Regions from separate parts of the Streptomyces sp. NPDC102451 genome, predicted to be linked through region 1. Evidence: predicted binding sites of a transcription regulator. Region 1 holds the regulator's gene; each other region holds the start of a gene.
What was found. The regulator HrcA, encoded in region 1, represses chaperone genes, less so after heat shock. The targets are predictions, from matches to a motif close to TTNGCACTCNGNNNNNCNGAGTGCNAA.
Positions count from the first base shown of each region.

Region 1 (7,041 bases):
CGCTGAGCACCGCGATGAAGACGGCCCCCAGGAAGGTCTCCGGGCGGACCGAGGCGCGCAGGGAGTCCCACCAGGTGTTGCGCCCGGACCGGCTCGCACGCCAGCGCAGGCTGCCCAGCTGTTCCAGGATCCGTTCGTCGCGCTCCCGGGCGGAGCCCCGGTCCGGCTGGGCGACGACCGTCGCGGTGGCCTGCTCGATGGCGGCGAGCAGCCGGGAACGGGGGAAGACGAAGGGCTTGTACTGCGAGGTGCCCCGGGTCTCCCAGGGCCGCTCGGTGAGGGTGCGGACCATGGAGAGCGCCGCCTCGTACGGGGTGGTGCCGACGCCGTCGAGCAGCTTCACCGGGACCCGCCGCAGCCGGTTCGCCCGGTGGACCTGATGGACGATCTGCTCGACCCTGCCGTCGATCTCCGGACCCGCCGAGGCGTCCTCCGCCTGCGCCACCACCAGAGGCATCACCGGCCGGTTGACCCGGTACTGGTCGATCAGCTCCTGCATGAGGTGGAAGACAGCGGAGGCCGCCTCGTTCTTGGCACTGTCCCGCCACACTTCGCGCGTCATCAGCCCCCGTGCCTTCCGCTGCGTCCGGCCCTGCCGTCGTCTCTCAATAACGGATGGTGCGGGTGCTGCGCAGGCGATCAGGGGGATCGATACCGGATCCTCCTCAGCGGCCCGGGGACATCAGGAAGGAAGAGTGACGAAGTCGATCAATTCCTCTACCCGGCCCAGGAGTTGTGGCTCCAGGTCCTTGTACGAGCCGACCTTGGAGAGAATGTGCTGCCAGGCCGCGCCCGTGTTCTCCGGCCAGCCCAGCGCCCGGCACACGCCCGTCTTCCAGTCCTGGCCGCGCGGCACCACCGGCCACCCGGGGATGCCCACGGACGACGGCTTCACGGCCTCCCACACGTCGATGTACGGGTGCCCCACCACCAGCACGTGCGCGTCGGTGACCTGGGCGGCGATCCGGGACTCCTTGGAACCGGGCACCAGGTGGTCGACCAGGACACCGAGCCGGGCGTCCGGGCCGGGCGCGAACTCCCGCACGATCGCCGGAAGGTCGTCGACGCCCTCCAGGTACTCCACCACCACGCCCTCGATGCGCAGGTCGTCGCCCCAGACCCGTTCGACGAGCTCGGCGTCGTGCCGGCCCTCCACATAGATCCGGCCCGCCCGCGCCACCCGGGCCCGCGCCCCGGGGACCGCCACCGACCCGGAGGCCGTACGCGAGGGCCGGGCGGGGCCGCCGGCGGACGGGCGCACCAGGGTGACCACCCTGCCCTCCAGCAGGAAGCCGCGCGGCTCCATCGGGAAGACCCGGTGCTTGCCGAAGCGGTCCTCCAGCGTGACCGTGGGCCCCTGGGCCGTCCTCTCGCACCGGATCACCGCCCCGCAGAAGCCGGTGACGGCCTCCTCGACGACCAGATCGGGCTCGGCGGGGACCTCGGGGGCGGGGGCGGACTTCTTCCACGGCGGGGTCAGATCCGGCTGGTAGCTGCGCATGGCACGACGATAATCGGCGCCCCTTTCACAAGGGCGCCCCCGTCACGACACGCCGAAGCGGGCGGCCAGTTGATCGCGCTGCGCCCGTACGAACGCCGCGTCCACCACCGCCCCGTGCCCCGGCACGTACAGCGCGTCCTCGCCGCCGAGCTCCAGCAGCCGGTCCAGCGCGGCCGGCCAGTGCGAGGGGACCGCGTCCCGGCCCGCCTGCGGCTCCCCGGACTCCTCGACCAGATCGCCGCAGAGCACCACGACGGGTGAGCCGGGCACCAGCACCGCGAGGTCGTGGCCGCTGTGACCGGGCCCCACATTGGCCAGCAGCACCTGAAACCCGCCGCCGAGATCGAGCGTCCACTCGCCGCTGACCTGATGCCGCGGGGCCACCAGGGCGTCCGTGGACGCTGTGGCGTCCGCCTCACTCATCCCGTGCCGCAGCGCGTCCGCGCGCAGCTCCGCGGCCCCCCGTCCCAGGAGTTCCGCCGTGCCCACCGCCCCGTAGACCTCCGCCCCGGAGAAGGCGGCGGTGCCCAGCACATGGTCGAAGTGCGGATGGCTCAGTGCGATATGTGTCACCCTGCGGCCCAGCAGCTCCTCGGCCTGGGTGCGCAGCTCGACCCCCTCCCGGAGCGTCGCGCCGGTGTCGTAGAGCAGCGCACCGTCCGCCCCGGCCACCAGCGCGGCGGTCGCGTCCCAGACGGGAAGGCGCCGCCGTCCCGTACCGTTGCCCAACCGCTCCCAGCCGAACTCTTCCCAAGAGGCGTCCATACGACGACGCTATCGGCAACGACCTGCGCGGTCCTGCGACGGCGTGGCCGGTCGCCCTTGCCCCGGGCCCACCCCGCCCCCGTACACTGACCGGGGGGGATGCTGGCACTCGAACGCACAGAGTGCCAGGCAGACGCCGAAGAACCACAGCTGGAGGTGTGCGCGGTGCTCAGCGAACGCAGACTCGAAGTGCTGCGCGCCATCGTCCAGGACTATGTCGGCACCGAGGAGCCCGTCGGCTCCAAGGCGCTCACGGAGCGGCACAGCCTCGGGGTCTCCCCGGCGACTGTCCGCAACGACATGGCGGTGCTGGAGGACGAGGGCTTCATCGCCCAGCCCCACACGAGTGCGGGGCGCATTCCGACGGACAAGGGCTACCGTCTCTTCGTCGACAAGCTGGCGGGCGTCAAGCCCCTGTCGTCGCCGGAGCGCCGGGCCATTCAGAATTTCCTCGACGGCGCGGTCGACCTCGACGACGTCGTGGGCCGCACGGTCCGGCTGCTCGCGCAGCTGACCAGGCAGGTCGCCGTCGTGCAGTACCCCTCGCTGACCCGTTCGACGGTCCGGCACGTGGAGCTGCTTCTCCTGGCTCCGGCCCGGCTGATGCTCGTCCTGATCACGGACACGGGCCGGGTCGAACAGCGTATGATCGACTGTCCTGCACCGTTCGGTGACACGTCACTGGCCGATCTGCGGGCCCGGCTCAACAGCCGGGTCGTGGGACGACGCTTCGCGGACGTCCCGCGGCTGGTGCAGGACCTTCCGGAGTCCTTCGAGACCGAGGACCGGGGAACCGTATCGACGGTGCTCTCCGTCCTCCTCGAGACTCTGGTCGAAGAGACGGAGGAGCGGCTGATCATCGGCGGCACCTCCAACCTCACCCGCTTCGGGCACGACTTCCCTGTGATGATCCGGCCGGTGCTGGAGGCATTGGAGGAGCAGGTCGTGCTGCTGAAGCTGCTCGGTGAGGCGACGGACTCAGGCATGACCGTACGGATCGGGCACGAGAACGCCCACGAGGGCCTCAACTCCACGTCCGTCGTCGCGGTCGGCTACGGTTCGGGCGACGAGGCAGTCGCCAAACTCGGCGTGGTCGGACCGACCCGCATGGACTACCCCGGAACGATGGGAGCGGTACGCGCAGTGGCACGTTACGTCGGACAGATCCTGGCGGATTCGTAAGTGGCCACGGACTACTACGCCGTACTAGGCGTGCGCCGCGACGCATCTCAGGACGAGATCAAGAAGGCATTCCGTCGGCTCGCCCGCGAGCTGCACCCGGATGTCAACCCGGATCCGAAGACCCAGGAGCGGTTCAAGGAGATCAACGCCGCTTACGAGGTGCTGTCGGACCCGCAGAAGAAGCAGGTCTACGACCTCGGCGGCGACCCGCTGTCCCAGTCGGGCGGCGGCGGCGCGGGAGGGTTCGGAGCCGGCGGCTTCGGCAACTTCAGCGACATCATGGACGCGTTCTTCGGCACGGCGTCGCAGCGCGGGCCCCGCTCGCGCACCCGGCGCGGCCAGGACGCGATGATCCGCCTGGAGATCGACCTCTCCGAGGCGGCCTTCGGCACCACCAAGGACATCCAGGTCGACACGGCGGTCGTCTGTACGACCTGCAGTGGCGAGGGCGCCGCACCCGGCACCTCCGCGCAGACCTGTGACATGTGCCGCGGCCGCGGCGAGGTCTCCCAGGTCACCAGGTCGTTCCTCGGCCAGGTCATGACCTCGCGGCCCTGCCCGCAGTGCCAGGGCTTCGGCACGGTCGTGCCGACCCCGTGCCCCGAGTGCGCCGGTGACGGACGCATCCGCTCGCGGCGCACCCTCACCGTGAAGATCCCCGCCGGTGTCGACAACGGCACCCGGATCCAGCTCGCGGGCGAGGGCGAGGTCGGCCCCGGCGGCGGCCCCGCCGGCGACCTGTACGTCGAGATCCACGAGCTCCCGCACGCCGTGTTCCAGCGGCGCGGCGACGATCTGCACTGCACGGTCACCATCCCGATGACGGCCGCGGCGCTCGGCACCCAGGTGCCGCTGGAGACGCTCGACGGCCTGGAGGAGATCGACATCAGGCCGGGCACCCAGTCCGGCCAGTCGGTCCCGCTGCACGGGCGCGGCATCACGCACCTGCGCGGCGGCGGGCGCGGCGACCTGATCGTGCACGTCGAGGTCATGACCCCGACGAAGATGGACCCCGAGCAGGAGCGCCTCCTGCGGGAGCTGGCCAAGCTGCGCGGCGAGGAGCGGCCCACGGGTCAGTTCCAGCCGGGACAGCAGGGCCTCTTCTCCCGTCTGAAGGACGCCTTCAACGGCCGCTGAACCCTGTCACCGCACCCGCCCCGCCGGTCCCGTACCGGTGGGGCGGTGCTGTGCCCGAGGGGACCCGTCCACCGTGTGAAAGGGCTGATTCGGCACGATCCGCGGGACGTGGCACGATGCGGTCATGTCCTTGGCCCTGACCGATCTCTGCCGGTACCCGATCGTGCAGGCCCCGATGGCGGGCGGCGCGTCCCGGCCGGAGCTGGCCGCCGCCGTCACCGAGGCCGGCGGGATCGGCTTCCTCGCCGCCGGCTACAAGACAGCCGACGGGATGTACAACGAGGTCGAGCAGGTGCGGAGGCTGACCGGCGGGCCCTTCGGCGTGAACCTCTTCATGCCGCAGCCGCAGGTCGCCGACCCCGGCGCCGTCGAGATCTACAGCAACCAGCTCGCCGGAGAGGCCGCCTGGTACGAGACCCCGCTCGGCGACCCGGACTCCAGCGGCGACGACGGCTACGAGGCCAAGGTCGCGATCCTGCTGGAGGACCCGGTCCCCCTGGTCTCCTTCACCTTCGGCTGCCCCACCCGCGAGGTCCTCGCCGCGTTCGCCGCCGTCGGCACGTCCACCGTCGTCACGGTCACCTCGCCCCAGGAGGCGCGGAACGCCCGGTGGGCGGGCGCCGACGCGCTCTGCGTCCAGGGCACCGAGGCGGGCGGCCACCAGTCCACGCACCGCGACGACCCGCAGGGCGGCCTCGCCGCCACCGGGCTGCTCCCGCTGATCACCGAGGTCCGCGAGTCGGTCCAGCTGCCGGTCATCGCCGCCGGCGGGCTGATGCGCGGCTCCCAGATCACGGCCGTCCTGGCCGCCGGGGCCGACGCCGCCCAGCTCGGCACGGCGTTCCTGCCGTGCCCCGAGTCCGGGGCGCACCCGCTGCACAAGCAGGCCCTGACCAACCCGCTGTTCGTGACCACGGCCCTGACCCGGGCCTTCTCCGGCCGCCCCGCGCGCGGCCTGGTCAACCGGTTCGTACGGGAGCACGGGCCGTACGCCCCCGCCGCCTACCCGCAGGTGCACCAGCTGACCAGCGGGCTGCGCAGGGCCGCCGCCAAGGCCGGGGACGCCCAGGGCATGGCCCTGTGGGCGGGCCAGGGCCACCGGATGGCACGCGAGCTGCCCGCCGGGGAGCTCGTGAGCCTGCTCGCCGCAGAGATGGAAGCCGCCCGAGCGGCCGTGAGTGTGAGGAGTGCCCGGTGACGGCACCGGTCTTCGTCGTCGAACAGCTGCCCGACGGGCCGGAGTTCGTCCTGGACGGCCCCGAGGGACGGCACGCCGTCTCCGTGAAACGGCTGAACCCGGGGGAGGACCTCGTCCTCACCGACGGACGGGGCCGCTGGGCGGAGGGCGTCGTACGGGCGGCCGAGGGCAAGGACCGGCTGGTGGTCACCGTCCTCGGGAGCGTCCACGAGGAGGCGGCGCCCGCGCCCCGCATCACCGTCGTCCAGGCGCTGCCCAAGGGCGACCGGGGCGAGCTCGCCGTGGAGACGATGACCGAGACGGGCGTCGACGCGGTCGTGCCCTGGCAGGCCGCGCGCTGCATCACGCAGTGGAAGGGCGACCGGGGCCTCAAGTCCCTCGCCAAGTGGCGGAGCACCGCGCGCGAGGCGGGGAAGCAGTCGCGCCGGGTGCGGTTCCCCGAGGTGGCGGACGTCATGACGACCAAGCAGGTCGCGGCCCTGCTGGCCGGGGCGGACTTCGCGGGCGTCCTGCACGAGGACCGGGACAGTGGCAGCGAGCCGCTCGCCACCGCCGAACTCCCCGCCCACGGAACGATCGTGCTGGTCGTGGGCCCGGAGGGCGGGGTCTCGCCCCAGGAGCTGGCCGCGTTCGCCGAGGCGGGGGCGCCCCCGTACCGGCTCGGTCCCAGTGTGCTGCGCACCTCGACCGCGGGGACCGCCGCGGCGGCCCTCCTGATGGGGCGCACCGGCCGCTGGAGCTGACGGCGGCCCGCTCTCCCCGCCCCGGCCGGATAGCATGCCGGTGTACTGATCACGAGGACCGAACGACCGAGGAGGCCGGGCCATGGCGGGAGAGCCGCAGACCGACTGCCTGTTCTGCAAGATCGTTACCGGGGACATCCCGGCGACCATCGTCCGTGAGAGCGGGACGACCGTCGCCTTCCGCGACATAAACCCCCAGGCCCCCACCCACGTCCTGGTCATCCCCAAGGCGCACTACCCGGACGCCGCCGCGCTCGCCGCCGCCGACCCGCAGGCAGCCGCCGACGTGCTGCGCGAGGCGGGACTGGTCGCCGCCGACGAGAAGATCACCGAGAGCGGCTACCGCATCGTCCTCAACACCGGCGCGGGCGCCGGGCAGACCGTCTTCCACGCGCACGCCCACGTCCTGGGCGGGCGCGGGATGCAGTGGCCCCCCGGATAGGGCCAACCACCCGTGTCCGTACGAGAACTGGTGATCCTCGGCACCGCCAGCCAGGTGCCGACCCGTCACCGCA
Region 1 is NZ_JBIWKD010000001.1:72,360-79,400, forward strand. Features, by position in the region: gene ACIRD8_RS00285 (ABC transporter substrate-binding protein) at 1-562, opposite strand, end outside; gene ACIRD8_RS00290 (DUF3097 domain-containing protein) at 683-1,501, opposite strand; gene ACIRD8_RS00295 (MBL fold metallo-hydrolase) at 1,544-2,266, opposite strand; gene hrcA (heat-inducible transcriptional repressor HrcA) at 2,432-3,448, shown strand; gene dnaJ (molecular chaperone DnaJ) at 3,449-4,585, shown strand; gene ACIRD8_RS00310 (nitronate monooxygenase) at 4,710-5,783, shown strand; gene ACIRD8_RS00315 (16S rRNA (uracil(1498)-N(3))-methyltransferase) at 5,780-6,526, shown strand; gene ACIRD8_RS00320 (histidine triad nucleotide-binding protein) at 6,609-6,968, shown strand; gene ACIRD8_RS00325 (ribonuclease Z) at 6,981-7,041, shown strand, end outside.

Region 2 (7,041 bases), on a different contig from region 1:
TACCGCTGGTAGGCGAGGGAGGACCACCAGTCGTTGGTCGGCACCGGCCTGTCCTTGGCCGCCGCCGTGAGCTTGGGCGTGACCGGAGCTCCGGTGTTGGTGGTGGGACCGGAGGTACCGGCGGGGCGGCTGTCGGTGTAGCTGCCGGAACCCGCGGGGATGGTGGCGGCTGCCGCCGGGGACGCGGCAGGGCCCAGGCCTACGGCGGCCAGGGCGAGGGTCAGGACCGCTGCGGCTGCGGGTCTGGAGAGTGAGGCTTGCATGGGGCAGCACCTCGTCACGGGGGGTGGAGAGCTTTGAGAGCGCTCTCAGATGCCAAGGAACGTAAAACTTTTAAAACTCCGGGTCAAGAGAGCTGACAGATACGGGAGTTGGGCGTAACGCATCGTTGCCATGCATTCGAGTGTTGACGGGAAGAGGCCCCTGGCAAGGTGCTCCGGGCTCAGAGGGTGGCCGCGGTGCTTTACGCTCCTGCCTGCACGGACCGTCCGCGCCCGTGTCCCGTGCAAGGCCCCGAGGTGCCGAATGACGCGTTCCCGCTGGTCGTTGCTGGTGCTCGCCCCGCTCGTGTGCACTCTCGCGGGCTGCGGGAGGCTCGCCGTCCCCCCGACCCCCAAGGGCGAGCCGATAGGGCTGTCCCTGCCCCAGGCCGCCGTTACGTGGACCGACGAGCGGGGCGGCAGGCTGGAGCTGAAGCCGGACGGAACGATCACCGCCGACCACGTCTGCAGCGACTACGACATCATCGACGGCACCGACGAACCCAGATCGGGATCGGGCACCTGGGAAATCCAGGCCGATGGGGACGGGACCACGGTCCAGGTGTCGTTCCGGGATGCCGGCGAGGAGAGCTGGTACGCGGCGCTGCGCAACGGCGGGACGCTCAAGCTCTGGACCTACGTGGGCGACCCCGACGAAGGCAAGCCCCTCTGCATACTGGCCGCTCCCGCCGGGTGAGACACCCGCAGCACGCAACGACGCCGCCCCCCGGGAACGGATCCCGGGGGGCGGCGTCGCACGGATACTGCGGTACTGCGGTACTGCGGGGTGCTACGGGTCCTGCATGGAGCTGCTGATCCGAGGATCAGAAGTCCATGTCACCGCCCGGCATGCCGCCCGGAGCGGCCGCAGCGGCCTTCTCCGGCTTGTCGGCGATGACGGCCTCGGTGGTGAGGAAGAGCGCGGCGATGGACGCGGCGTTCTGCAGCGCGGAGCGCGTGACCTTCGCCGGGTCGATGATGCCCTCGGCGATCATGTCGACGTACTCGCCGGTCGCGGCGTTCAGGCCGTGCCCGATCGGCAGGTTGCGCACCTTCTCGACGATGACGCCACCCTCGAGACCACCGTTGACGGCGATCTGCTTGAGCGGGGCCTCCAGCGCGAGCTTCACGGCGTTGGCGCCCGTGGCCTCGTCACCGGTCAGGTCGAGCTTCTCGAAGACGGCCGAGGCCTGGAGCAGAGCCACGCCACCACCGGCGACGATGCCCTCCTCGACGGCGGCCTTGGCGTTGCGCACCGCGTCCTCGATGCGGTGCTTGCGCTCCTTGAGCTCCACCTCGGTGGCGGCGCCGGCCTTGATGACGGCCACGCCGCCGGCCAGCTTCGCGAGGCGCTCCTGGAGCTTCTCGCGGTCGTAGTCCGAGTCGGAGTTCTCGATCTCGGCGCGGATCTGCTTGACGCGGCCCTGAACCTGGTCGCTGTCGCCGCCACCGTCGACGATGGTCGTCTCGTCCTTGGTGATGACGACCTTGCGGGCGGTGCCGAGCAGGTCGACGCCGGCGTTCTCCAGCTTGAGGCCGACCTCCTCGGAGATGACGGTGCCACCGGTGAGGATGGCGATGTCGCCGAGCATGGCCTTGCGGCGGTCACCGAAGCCCGGAGCCTTGACGGCGACGGACTTGAAGGTGCCACGGATCTTGTTGACGACCAGCGTCGACAGAGCCTCGCCCTCGACGTCCTCCGCGATGATCAGCAGGGGCTTGCCCGACTGCATGACCTTCTCGAGCAGCGGAAGGAGGTCCTTCACGTTGCTGATCTTGGAGTTGACGATCAGGATGTACGGGTCGTCGAACGACGTCTCCATACGCTCCATGTCGGTGGCGAAGTACGCCGAGATGTAGCCCTTGTCGAAGCGCATACCCTCGGTGAGCTCGAGCTCCAGACCGAAGGTCTGGGACTCCTCGACGGTGATGACGCCTTCCTTGCCGACCTTGTCCATCGCCTCGGCGATCTTGGCGCCGATCTCGGTGTCGGCAGCGGAGATGGAGGCCGTCGAAGCGATCTGCTCCTTGGTCTCCACGTCCTTCGCCTGCTCCAGCAGAGCGGCGGAGACGGCCTCGACGGCCTTCTCGATGCCACGCTTCAGAGCCATCGGGTTGGCACCCGCGGCGACGTTGCGCAGGCCCTCGCGGACGAGCGCCTGGGCGAGAACGGTGGCGGTGGTCGTACCGTCGCCGGCGACGTCGTCCGTCTTCTTGGCGACCTCCTTGACCAGCTCCGCACCGATCTTCTCGTACGGGTCCTCGAGCTCGATCTCCTTGGCGATGGAAACACCATCGTTGGTGATCGTGGGCGCGCCCCACTTCTTCTCGAGGACGACGTTACGGCCCTTGGGGCCGAGGGTGACCTTGACGGCGTCGGCGAGCTGGTTCATCCCGCGCTCGAGACCGCGCCGTGCCTCCTCGTCGAACGCGATGATCTTGGCCATGTGAAGTGGTCCTCCCGGACAGGGGTGGATTTCTCCGGACCGAGAGGCGCCCGCGACGGACGGCCAGCGTGCGCGGTGGTTCATTGCTCCACCGTGCCTGCGGGCCTCACCGGCCCGGTCCAAGTTTCTGTCACTCTCACCTGGAGAGTGCTAACGCCAATGATTAGCACTCGACCCCAGAGAGTGCAAGCGCCTTCCAGGGGAACCGCGGACGCACGCGGGGCCCGTACCCCGGTGGGAGGTACGGGCCCCGCGTGCGTGAGTAGTGTCGTCGGACGACCGCGCCGAGCTCAGCCGACGGCGAGCTTGACCATGTCGGCCTGGGGCCCCTTCTGGCCCTGCGAGATCTCGAATTCAACTCGCTGACCCTCTTCGAGGGTGCGGTACCCGTCCATCTGGATCGCGCTGTAGTGGACGAAAACATCCGCACCACCGTCGACCGCGATGAAGCCGTACCCCTTCTCCGCGTTGAACCACTTGACGGTGCCCTGAGCCATGCCTAACTCCCCTATTACTGGCCCTTGCACGAGCACCGCACTTCGCGGGCCCGGGTCAGAACTCACCCTCCGACAGGAGAGGGTGGCGTGCGCCGGAACGCGTCGACCGCGGCCGAATGTATCTGCCCAACTGCCCTCTGCAACAGGTCAATCGGACGAGAATTCTGGGCACACGTGATCGCACGCATTGGGGGAATTCATAGGATTCCAGGGCAAGTCGGGCCTGACAAAGGCCACTTATGCCTCAAGGAGTTCACGTACTTTGGCTGCTTCTTGTCGCGGCCGGGCGCATTCTCATATGCGGGCGGCATGGGCAGCTGCGGGGACTTCCCCAACTGTACCGCGCTCAACCATGCAGAATGGCCCCCTCCGCTTCTATCGCGGAGGGGGCCACGGTGCTCACACTGCGCAATGCGCGGGATCAGCCTCCGGCGACGGCCGGGATGATCGAGACGCCCGCGCCGTCCGGGGTGACCGCGTCCAGGCCGCCCTCGAAGCGCACGTCGTCGTCGTTGACGTACACGTTGACGAAGCGGCGCAGCTTGCCCTGGTCGTCCAGGACGCGGGCGCCGATGCCCGGGTGGTTCTGCTCCAGGGAGGCGATGACCTCGGAGAGGGTCGCGCCCTCCGCCGGGACCTCGGCCTGGCCGCCCGTGTAGGTGCGGAGGATGGTGGGGATACGGACCTTGACGCTCATGTGGGTGCCTTCCTTCGGTCTCGGGTGGTCAGAAGCTGTTGTCTTACTCCGGTTGGGATCAGGTCGAGGGGGCTGGTGCCTTCGGATCCAAGGCGGAGGAGGGCGTCGACGCGGAGCGTCGGCAACCGACGACAACGCCGGAGACGGAGGTGCCAGCCCCCTCGACCCCCGACCGGGGTAAGACAACAGCTTCTCAGTTGGCGGCGGCGAGGCCCGCGTCGCGGAACGCGTCCAGGCTGGGCCGGATCGTCGCCGACAGGCCGGTCGTGGGGGCGACCGCGTCGAGCGTCTTCAGTCCGTCGCCGGTGTTCAGGACGACGGTGGTGAGGGACGGGTCCAGCAGGCCGGCGTCGATCAGCTTCTTCGTCACGCCGACCGTCACCCCGCCCGCGGTCTCCGCGAAGATGCCCTCGGTGCGGGCCAGCAGCTTGATCGCGTCGACCACCTGCTCGTCGTTCACGTCCTCCACGGCGCCGCCGGTGCGCCGGGCGATGTCCAGGACGTAGGGGCCGTCGGCCGGGTTGCCGATCGCCAGGGACTTGGCGATGGTGTTCGGCTTCTGCGGGCGCACGACGTCGTGGCCGGCCTTGAAGGCGGCGGAGACCGGGGAGCAGCCCTCGGCCTGGGCGCCGAAGATCTTGTACGGCTTGTCCTCGACGAGGCCGAGCTTGATCAGCTCCTGCAGGCCCTTGTCGATCTTCGTGAGCTGCGAGCCGGACGCGATCGGGATGACGATCTGGTCGGGCAGCTGCCAGCCGAGCTGCTCGCAGATCTCGTACGCCAGGGTCTTGGAGCCCTCGCCGTAGTACGGCCGGAGGTTGACGTTGACGAAGCCCCAGCCCTCACCGAGCGGGTCGCCGATGAGCTCCGAGCAGAAGCGGTTGACGTCGTCGTAATTGCCCTCGATGCCGACCAGTTCGCCGCCGTACACCGCGGCCATGACGACCTTGCCCTGCTCCAGGTCGTGCGGGATGAACACGCAGGAGCGGAAGCCGGCGCGGGCGGCGGCGGCGCCCACGGCACCGGCGAGGTTGCCGGTGGAGGAGCAGGAGAGGGTGGTGAATCCGAAGGCGCGGGCGGCCTCGACGGCGATGGCGACGACACGGTCCTTGAAGGAGTGCGTCGGGTTGCCGGAGTCGTCCTTGACGTACAGACCGCCGGTCACGCCCAGCTCGCGGGCCAGGTTGTCGGCCTTGACCAGCTTGGTGAAACCGGGGTTGATGTTGGGCTTGTCCGCCACATCGGAGGGGACGGGCAGCAGCGGCGCGTAACGCCAGATGTTGTCGGGGCCCTCGGCGATGCGCTTCTTCAGCTCTTCGGGGGAGCCGCTCGGCAGGTCGTACGCCACTTCGAGCGGCCCGAAACAGGACGCACAGGCGAAAATGGGACCGAGCTCGAAACGCTCGCCGCATTCGCGGCAGGAAAGCGCTGCGGCGGGACCGAGGTCCACGGTGGAAGAATTGGTGTCGGCTGCAACTGTCTGCACGGCCATGATGGCGGAGGCCCTTTCTCCTCATCTTCCTTGCGACGTATTTCGCCACAAGACGGAATTGGCACCTTCCCCACCGTGACCTCGCGGTCGGCAGGAGGGTTGCCGGGACTTCAACGGGCCGTTCCCTCAGTCCCTCTGGATGAGCGCTATGGCACCGGACCATGGATCCGGGCGTTTATTCGCGGACCGACCCCGACATGCGAGGGTCATCCGCGTTGTTCAAGACTGTAACCGAAGCACCGGACGGTTGAGATAGTCGTCCGAACCGCGAGATGGATCACATACAGGGAGTATCGACCGTGCTGGAAGAGGTGGAACGCTGGCTGAGCAGGCGTTCCTGGTCTGCTGCCGACCGCCCGCTGGACCGGCTCACCGCCGCCCGCGCGCGGGATCCGCACCGTTCGCGCGTGAGCGTCGTCCTGCCCGCGCTGAACGAGGAGGAGACGGTCGGCGCGATCGTCGCGGAGATCCGGCGCGAGCTGATGGAGAAGGTGCAGCTCGTCGACGAACTGGTGGTGATCGATTCCGGTTCCACCGACGGCACCGCCGAGGAGGCGCGGCGGGCCGGCGCCCGGGTCGTGCACCGGGACGCGGTTCTCCCCAGGATCCCCGCGCTCCCCGGCAAGGGCGAGGTCCTGTGGCGGTCACTGCTGGTCACCAGCGGTGAGATCGTCTGCTTCGTCGACGCGGACCTCAAGGACTTCTCCGCGGACTTCGTCTCCGGGATCGTCGGCCCCCTGCTGACCGACCCGTCGGTGCAGTTCGTGAAGGCCATGTACGACCGCCCGCTGGGCGAAGCCGCAGGCCAGGGCGGCCGGGTGACCGAACTGGTGGCCCGCCCGCTGCTCAATCTGCACTGGCCGATGCTGGCCGGCTTCGTCCAGCCGCTGGGCGGCGAGTACGCGGTGCGGCGCTCCCTCCTGGAACGGCTCCCCTTCCCCGTCGGTTACGGAGTGGAGCTGGGCCTGCTCGTCGACGCACTGCACACGGTCGGCCTGGACGCGCTGGCGCAGGTCGACGTGGGCGTACGCAGACACCGCCATCAGGACGGCCAGGCCCTCGGCCGGATGGCGGCCACGATCTACCGCACGGCGCAGCTGCGGCTCTCCCGGGGGGCCCTCGTACGTCCCGAGATCACCCAGTTCGAGCGGGGACCCGGCGGATTCGTGCCGCACACCCATGCGGTGGACACCGAGGAGAGGCCGCCGATGCGGGAGATCGCGGAGTACGCGTCACGGAACGCGGCGTAACGGTTCTTCTGCGCCCGGCTCCACACCCGGCTCCGCACCCGCCCCACGCCCGTCTCCGCACCCGCTTCACGTTTGGCGGCTTCCCCGACGGGCTAGGTTCGGGTACATGGTCTCCGAGCACGCCGCCCAGGTCCTCGTCGCGTCCAACCGCGGCCCCGTGTCGTACGCACTGCGGGAGGACGGCACGCTCGACTCGAAACGGGGCGGGGGCGGGCTCGTCTCCGGCCTCAGCGCCGTGGACGACAAGCTGTGGGTGTGCGCCGCGCTCAGCGACAGCGACCGCGAGGCGGTCAGGCGCAGGGTCTCCGAGCCCGGGGTCCGGATGCTCGACATCGACGCCGGGGTGCACGCCGACGCGTACAACGGCATCGCCAACTCGGTGCTCTGGTTCGTCCACC
Region 2 is NZ_JBIWKD010000003.1:516,557-523,597, forward strand. Features, by position in the region: gene ACIRD8_RS09475 (glycosyl hydrolase) at 1-263, opposite strand, end outside; gene ACIRD8_RS09480 (hypothetical protein) at 526-957, shown strand; gene groL (chaperonin GroEL) at 1,085-2,707, opposite strand; gene ACIRD8_RS09490 (cold-shock protein) at 2,998-3,204, opposite strand; gene ACIRD8_RS09495 (MoaD/ThiS family protein) at 3,626-3,901, opposite strand; gene thrC (threonine synthase) at 4,095-5,393, opposite strand; SAM riboswitch class I at 5,412-5,539, opposite strand; gene ACIRD8_RS09505 (glucosyl-3-phosphoglycerate synthase) at 5,693-6,643, shown strand; gene ACIRD8_RS09510 (trehalose-6-phosphate synthase) at 6,750-7,041, shown strand, end outside.
Region 2: the regulator HrcA is predicted to act here: its motif matches at 2,871-2,897, upstream of groL (chaperonin GroEL).

Region 3 (7,041 bases), on a different contig from region 1:
TGGCCTGGCTGATGGGGCTCGGGTTCCTCGCCTGGCTGACCGGGCTGACCGGCATCGTCAAGGCGTTCGCCCACCGCCGCTGGGTGCTGCGGGTGCTGGCCGGGGTGGAGGCCGACCCGCTGATCAGGGTCGGCGGCTGATCAGGTCCGCCTCACCGGCTGTCCGATCAGCATCGTCGGGGCCCCGGCCACCCGGGTCAGGAAGACGGTGGCCGCGTGCGGTCCCTGGAGCTTCATCTTCCGTCGCAGCTCCTCCGGTTCGACCGCGGAGCCTCGCTTCTTGACGGTCAGGACACCTACCTGACGCTCCCTCAGTAGTGCTTTCAGCTTCTTCATGTTGAAGGGCAGCTGATCGGTGATCTCGTACGCGGCCGTGGCGTCCGACTCGTACGGCCGGTCGCTCGTGACGTACGCGATGGTCTCGTCGATCAGCCTGCCCCCGCACCGCTCCACGATGTCGGCCACCAGATGGGCGCGGATGACGGCGCCGTCCGGCTCGTACAGATACCGGCCGACGGGGCCGACCGGCGGGGCGGGGAGCGGGCCCTCGGAGGCGAGGGTCGTGCGGGACGGGAGCAGCGTGGCCCGGAAGGTGCCGGGGGCGAAGCCCTCGCCGAACCAGAGCACGGCCTCCTTCACATCACCGCCGTCCGAGATCCACTCGGCCTCGGCCGCCGGTTCGATGGCCTCGTGGGGGACGCCGGGGGCGATCTTCAGCGCGGCCCTGGGGGCTTTCAGCGCGGCCCCGGTCGCCCAGGAGAGCGGCGGTGAGTAGGCCTCGGGATCGAAGATCCTGCCCCGCCCGCCGCGCCGCGCGGGGTCGACGAAGACCGCGCCGTACGGGGAGGTGTCGACCTCCGTGACATCGGCGCACCGCACCTCGACGAGGTCCTGGAGACCGAGCGCCCCGGCGTTGGCGCGGGCGACCTCGGCGGTGAGCGGGTCGCGGTCCACGGCCAGGACCGAGATGCCCGCCCTGGCCAGGGCGATCGCGTCGCCGCCGATGCCGCAGCAGAGATCGGCGAGGCTCCGCACGCCCAGCTCCGCGAACCGCTGCGCCCGGTAGCCGGCGACCGAGGTCCGGGTGGCCTGCTCCACGCCGTCGGGGGTGAAGAACATGCGGTACGCGTCCGCCGCCCCGAACTTCGCCACCGCGCGCTGACGCAGCCGCGCCTGGCCGAGCGCCGCCGACACGAGGGCGGCGGGGTGCGTGCGGCGCAGCCGGGTCGCGGTCGCCAGCTCCCGGGCGGGGTCGTGGTCGCGCAGCTCGTCCAGGAGCGCCGCGCCCTCGGGGGTGCGCAGGGCGGCGAAGGCGGCGAGCGGGTCGGCCGGGTCGGCCTGATCGGCAGGGGGAAGGGCGTTCACCGGTCCATTGTGAGCCAGCCGGGGGACCCGGCGGGCCGCCCGGAGGTGTCGCGGGAGGCAGCGGCCGGCCCGGTGGCAGGATGCGGCGCCATGCAGCTAGTACGACAAAACGAAAAATCTGTCACGAAGCGTCACAGACCTGCCTGTCTGGTCCTGGTCGCCCTGCTGATCGGCGCTGCCGCCTCCGGGTGCGGCGGCGCGGACGAAGGGGCCGCCGGTGGGCATGAGCCGGCCGCCGGGCGGCCGGGAGCCGCCGCCGCGCCGGCGGGCGCCGCCGCTGCCGAGGTGAAGGCGAAGGCCAGGGCCGAGCAGCTGAAGCGGCAGCTGGCCGCCCGCGTCGCCGTCGCGAAGAAGTGGGGCCTGGCGAAGGTCCCGCTCGCCGCCCCCGCGCCACCCGCCGAGAAGCCGCACATCACCACCCGCGAGGGCTTCGAGGTCGAGGGCGGGGAGAAGCTGCCGCCGGTCTTCACCACCGTGCCGACCAAGGAGCGGATCGTCTTCCTGACGATGGACGATGGTGCGGAGAAGGACCCCGAACTGCTGCGGATGATGGCGGAGCTGAACATCCCGTACAGCGCCTTCCTCAGCGACTACGAGGTCAGCGACGACTACGGCTACTTCAAGGACATGCAGGCCCGCGGCGTCACCCTCAACAACCACACGCTCAACCACCGCTATCTCCCGGGCCTCTCCGAGGAGGACCAGCGCCGGGAGATCTGCGGCTCGCAGGACAAGATCGAGAAGTTCCTGGGGAAGCGGCCCACGCTCTTCCGTCCGCCGTACGGCAACTACAACGGCGACACCCTGCGCATCGCCAAGTCCTGCGGCATCAAGGCCGTACCCCTGTGGGCCGCCGAGGCGTTCCCCGACCACATGGAGTGGCGCGAGTGGGACCGGGACCTGCACCCCGGCGACATCATCCTCACCCACTTCCGGGGCCGCGAGGACTGGGACGGCTCCATGGCCGACATGATCCGCAACGTCATGAAGACGGTGACGGACAAGGGGTACGCCGTAGCCAGACTGGAGGACTACGTCTGACGGGCGGTCCGGCCGAATGCACGGAACCCTTCGTGGATCTCCCGCGTTGTCCGGGCGTGCGCCGGTCCGCCGTACGGGCGTGCGCCGGTCCGCCGGCCGGGTGCGGACCGGTCCCGCGGCGCCACGCGAGGGTGGTGAATTGGCACTCCGCTTGACCGAGTGCTAATCGCGGTCATAGTCTCAGTGCTGGCACTCCCCGATGGAGAGTGCCAGCACAACCGCGCGACAGGGCAGGTCCGGCACCCGCGACGACGGATCGACCTGGTCGCCACCCCACAGACTGTTAAACCCCGTGAGATCTCCGAAGGGGGAGACCGGATCGTGTCGACCACCAGCTCCAAGGTTGCGATCAAGCCGCTCGAGGACCGCATTGTGGTCCAGCCGCTCGACGCCGAGCAGACCACGGCTTCCGGCCTGGTCATTCCGGACACCGCCAAGGAGAAGCCCCAGGAGGGCGTCGTCCTGGCCGTGGGCCCGGGCCGCTTCGAGAACGGCGAGCGCCTTCCGCTCGACGTCAAGACCGGCGATGTCGTTCTGTACAGCAAGTACGGCGGCACCGAGGTGAAGTACAACGGCGAGGAGTACCTCGTCCTCTCGGCGCGCGACGTCCTCGCGATCGTCGAGAAGTAATTCACCCACGTTTGCTTCTGTTCTGCGCCCCTGGCCCCCTGCGAAATAACTAGCCGGGTGGCGAGGGGCGCAGTTCGTTCGAGAGGGAAGTTCAGCCCATGGCGAAGATTCTGAAGTTCGACGAGGACGCCCGTCGCGCCCTTGAGCGCGGCGTCAACAAGCTTGCCGACACGGTGAAGGTGACGATCGGTCCGAAGGGCCGCAACGTCGTCATCGACAAGAAGTTCGGCGCCCCCACCATCACCAACGACGGTGTCACCATCGCGCGCGAGGTCGAGCTCGACGACCCGTACGAGAACCTCGGTGCCCAGCTGGTGAAGGAGGTGGCGACCAAGACCAACGACGTAGCGGGTGACGGCACCACCACCGCCACCGTGCTCGCCCAGGCCCTCGTCCGCGAAGGTCTGCGCAACGTCGCCGCGGGCGCGTCCCCGGCCGCCCTGAAGAAGGGCATCGACGCCGCCGTCAAGGCCGTGTCCGAGGACCTCCTCGCGACCGCCCGTCCGATCGACGACAAGGCCGACATCGCCGCCGTGGCCGCGCTCTCCGCGCAGGACCCGCAGGTCGGCGAGCTCATCGCGGACGCGATGGACAAGGTCGGCAAGGACGGTGTCATCACCGTCGAGGAGTCCAACACCTTCGGCCTGGACCTCGAGTTCACCGAGGGCATGGCCTTCGACAAGGGTTACCTGTCCCCGTACATGGTGACCGACCAGGAGCGTATGGAGGCCGTCCTCGACGACCCGTACATCCTGATCCACCAGGGCAAGATCGGCTCCATCCAGGAGCTGCTCCCGCTCCTGGAGAAGGTCATCCAGGCCGGTGGCTCCAAGCCGCTGCTGATCATCGCCGAGGACGTCGAGGGCGAGGCGCTCTCCACCCTCGTCGTCAACAAGATCCGTGGCACCTTCAACGCCGTCGCGGTGAAGGCCCCGGGCTTCGGCGACCGCCGCAAGGCCATGCTCGGCGACATCGCCACCCTCACCGGTGCAACCGTCATCGCCGAGGAGGTCGGCCTCAAGCTCGACCAGGCCGGTCTGGACGTGCTGGGCACCGCCCGCCGCGTCACCGTCTCCAAGGACGACACGACCATCGTCGACGGCGGCGGCGACTCCGCCGACGTCAAGGGCCGCGTCAACCAGATCAAGGCCGAGATCGAGTCCACGGACTCCGACTGGGACCGCGAGAAGCTCCAGGAGCGCCTCGCGAAGCTGGCCGGCGGCGTGTGCGTGATCCGCGTCGGTGCCGCCACCGAGGTCGAGCTCAAGGAGAAGAAGCACCGTCTGGAGGACGCCATCTCCGCGACCCGCGCCGCGGTCGAGGAGGGCATCGTCTCCGGTGGTGGCTCCGCTCTGGTCCACGCCGTCAAGGTCCTCGAGGGCAACCTCGGCAAGACCGGCGACGAGGCCACGGGTGTCGCGGTCGTGCGCCGCGCCGCCGTCGAGCCGCTCCGCTGGATCGCGGAGAACGCGGGCCTCGAGGGCTACGTCATCACCTCGAAGGTCTCCGAGCTCGAGAAGGGTCAGGGCTTCAACGCCGCGACCGGCGAGTACGGCGACCTGGTGAAGGCCGGCGTCATCGACCCGGTCAAGGTCACCCGCTCCGCCCTGGAGAACGCCGCGTCCATCGCGTCGCTGCTGCTCACGACCGAGACCCTGGTCGTCGAGAAGCCGGCCGAGGAAGAGGCCGAGGCCGGCCACAGCCACGGCGGTCACGGCCACTCCCACTAGTACGGCTCCGTACGCCACCGAGGCCCGGTACCCCCGTCGCGGGGGCACCGGGCCTCGGTGCTGTCAGGGGACGGCCGGCTACTGCGGGCCGTACGTCCGGCCCGCGCGGGAGGTGACTCCGCCGAGCAGGCTGCGGGGCGTCAGCTTCACCAGGCCCATCAGCGTCTTGTAGCGCGGGTCCGGGATCGACACCGTCCTGCCGCGGGCGAGGTCCGCCAGGGCCGCGGCCACCAGCTTGTCCGCGTCGAGCCACATCCAGCCCGGGATGTTGCCCGTCCCCATCCCGGCCCGCTCGTGGAACTCGGTCCGCACGAAGCCCGGGCACAGCGCCATCAGCCGCACCCCCGAACCCGCGAGGTCCTTCGCCGCGCCCTGGGTGAACTGGACGACCCAGGCCTTCGACGCCCCGTACGTCCCGCGCGGCAGGAAGGCGGCGACGGAGGCCACGTTCACCACCCCGCCGCGACCGCGCTCACGCATCGAGCCCGCGGCGGCCGACGTCAGACGCAGCACCGCCTCGCAGTGGACCTTCAGCATCGTCAGCTCGTCGGCCATGGAGACGTCCAGGTAGCGCCCCTTGTTGCCGAAGCCCGCGTTGTTGACCAGCAGGTCGACCGGGCTCACACGGTCCGTCAGCCGTGCGGCGACCGCGTCGATCCCGGCGTCCGTGGACAGGTCGGCCGTCAGCACCTCGGCCTCGATGCCGTGTCCGTCGTGCAGCTCCGTGGCCTGGGCCCGCAGCCGCTCCGTGTCACGGGCCACCAGCACCAGGTTGTGCCCGTCCGCCGCGAGCCGCCGTGCGAAGGCGGCCCCGATCCCCGCCGTCGCGCCCGTAATCAGTGCAGTCGTCATAAGCGGCACGTTAGCCGCCGCCCGCGGGGTCGCCCGACCCGCGTCCGCTTCCTGGAAGGCGGGCACGCCGCGGCTGTGCGCTCGGCCGGTGTCCGGTGTCCCTCCCTGCCGTACGCGTCAGGAGGCGGCGGCCTGCTTCGCCACGTACGCCCGGGCCGCGCGCAGGGTCTCCGTGTGCAGCGCGTCACCGGCGTCGAGCACACGGGGCAGCAGCTCCCGTTCGGTGGTCGTCGCCCGGAACTCCAGGGCCGCGGTGATCTCGTGGCCCGGGACGTGCACCACCTCGATCAGGTCGCCGGAACGGATCGTCCCCGGCTCGATCACCCGGAGGTACGCGCCCGTCGCCCCCTCACGGGTGAACCGCTTCACCCAGCCCCGCTCGCCCATGTGGCCCGCGAACGTACGGCACGGGATGCGGCCCGACGTCACCTCCAGGAGCAGCTCGTCGCCGATCCGCCAGCGCTCCCCGATCCGCGCGTTGCTCACGGTGACCCCGGAGGTCGTCAGGTTCTCGCCGAACGCGCCGTTGGGCAGGGGGCGGCCGAGCTGCTTCTCCCAGGCGTCGAGCTCCTCGCGCGCATAGGCGTACACGGCCTGGTCCGACCCGCCGTGGTGCCGGAGATCGCACACCGTGTCACCGGCCAGGCCGCTGCCGCCGCTGCCCTTGGGGCCGGGGTCGGTGACCCGCACGGGGCCGTCCGACGGCTGCTTGCCGATCCCGGTGAGCCCGTCGGGCCCGTCGGTGTGGGGAGAGGGGGTGGGGCGGCCGAGATTCACGGTGAGCACCTTCATAACCGGACAGACTAATCGGGAGTTCCTCAAAGCCGCTCATGAATATTCTGCCCCTGCTGCAAGCGTCGCTTATGGTTGAAGGGTGATCGAAGCCCGTCATCTCCGTGTCCTGCGCGCCGTGGCCACCACCGGTTCCTTCTCCGCCGCCGCGCGGGAGCTGGGCTGCACCCAGCCCGCCGTCAGCCAGCAGATGAAGGCCCTGGAGGGCTCGGCGGGCACCCCGCTGCTGATCCGTACGGGGCGTGAGATGCGGCTGACCCAGGCGGGTGAGGCACTGGTGCGCCACGCCTCCGGCATCCTCGCGGGGCTGACCGCCGCCGAGGAGGAGATCGCCGCCATCGCCGGACTGCGGGCCGGCCGGGTCCGGCTCGTGTCGTTCCCGAGCGGGAGCTCCACGCTGGTCCCCGGCGCCCTCGCCGCGCTGCGCGCCGCGCACCCCGGCACCCAGGTCTCGCTCGTGGAGGCGGAGCCGCCGCGCTCGGTGGAGATGCTGCGCGACGGGGACTGCGACATCGCGCTGGCGTTCCGTTACGGGACGGCCGGCGGCGAATGGGACGACCTGGTGGTGCGTCCGCTGCTCAGGGACCGGCTGATCGGTCTGGTTCCCGAGGGGCACCGGCTGGCGGGGGCGG
Region 3 is NZ_JBIWKD010000003.1:168,294-175,334, reverse strand. Features, by position in the region: gene ACIRD8_RS07715 (hypothetical protein) at 1-140, shown strand, start outside; gene ACIRD8_RS07710 (SAM-dependent methyltransferase) at 141-1,364, opposite strand; gene ACIRD8_RS07705 (polysaccharide deacetylase family protein) at 1,455-2,405, shown strand; gene groES (co-chaperone GroES) at 2,727-3,035, shown strand; gene groL (chaperonin GroEL) at 3,134-4,765, shown strand; gene ACIRD8_RS07690 (SDR family NAD(P)-dependent oxidoreductase) at 4,844-5,617, opposite strand; gene ACIRD8_RS07685 (MOSC domain-containing protein) at 5,735-6,409, opposite strand; gene ACIRD8_RS07680 (LysR family transcriptional regulator) at 6,492-7,041, shown strand, end outside.
Region 3: the regulator HrcA is predicted to act here: its motif matches at 2,545-2,571, upstream of groES (co-chaperone GroES).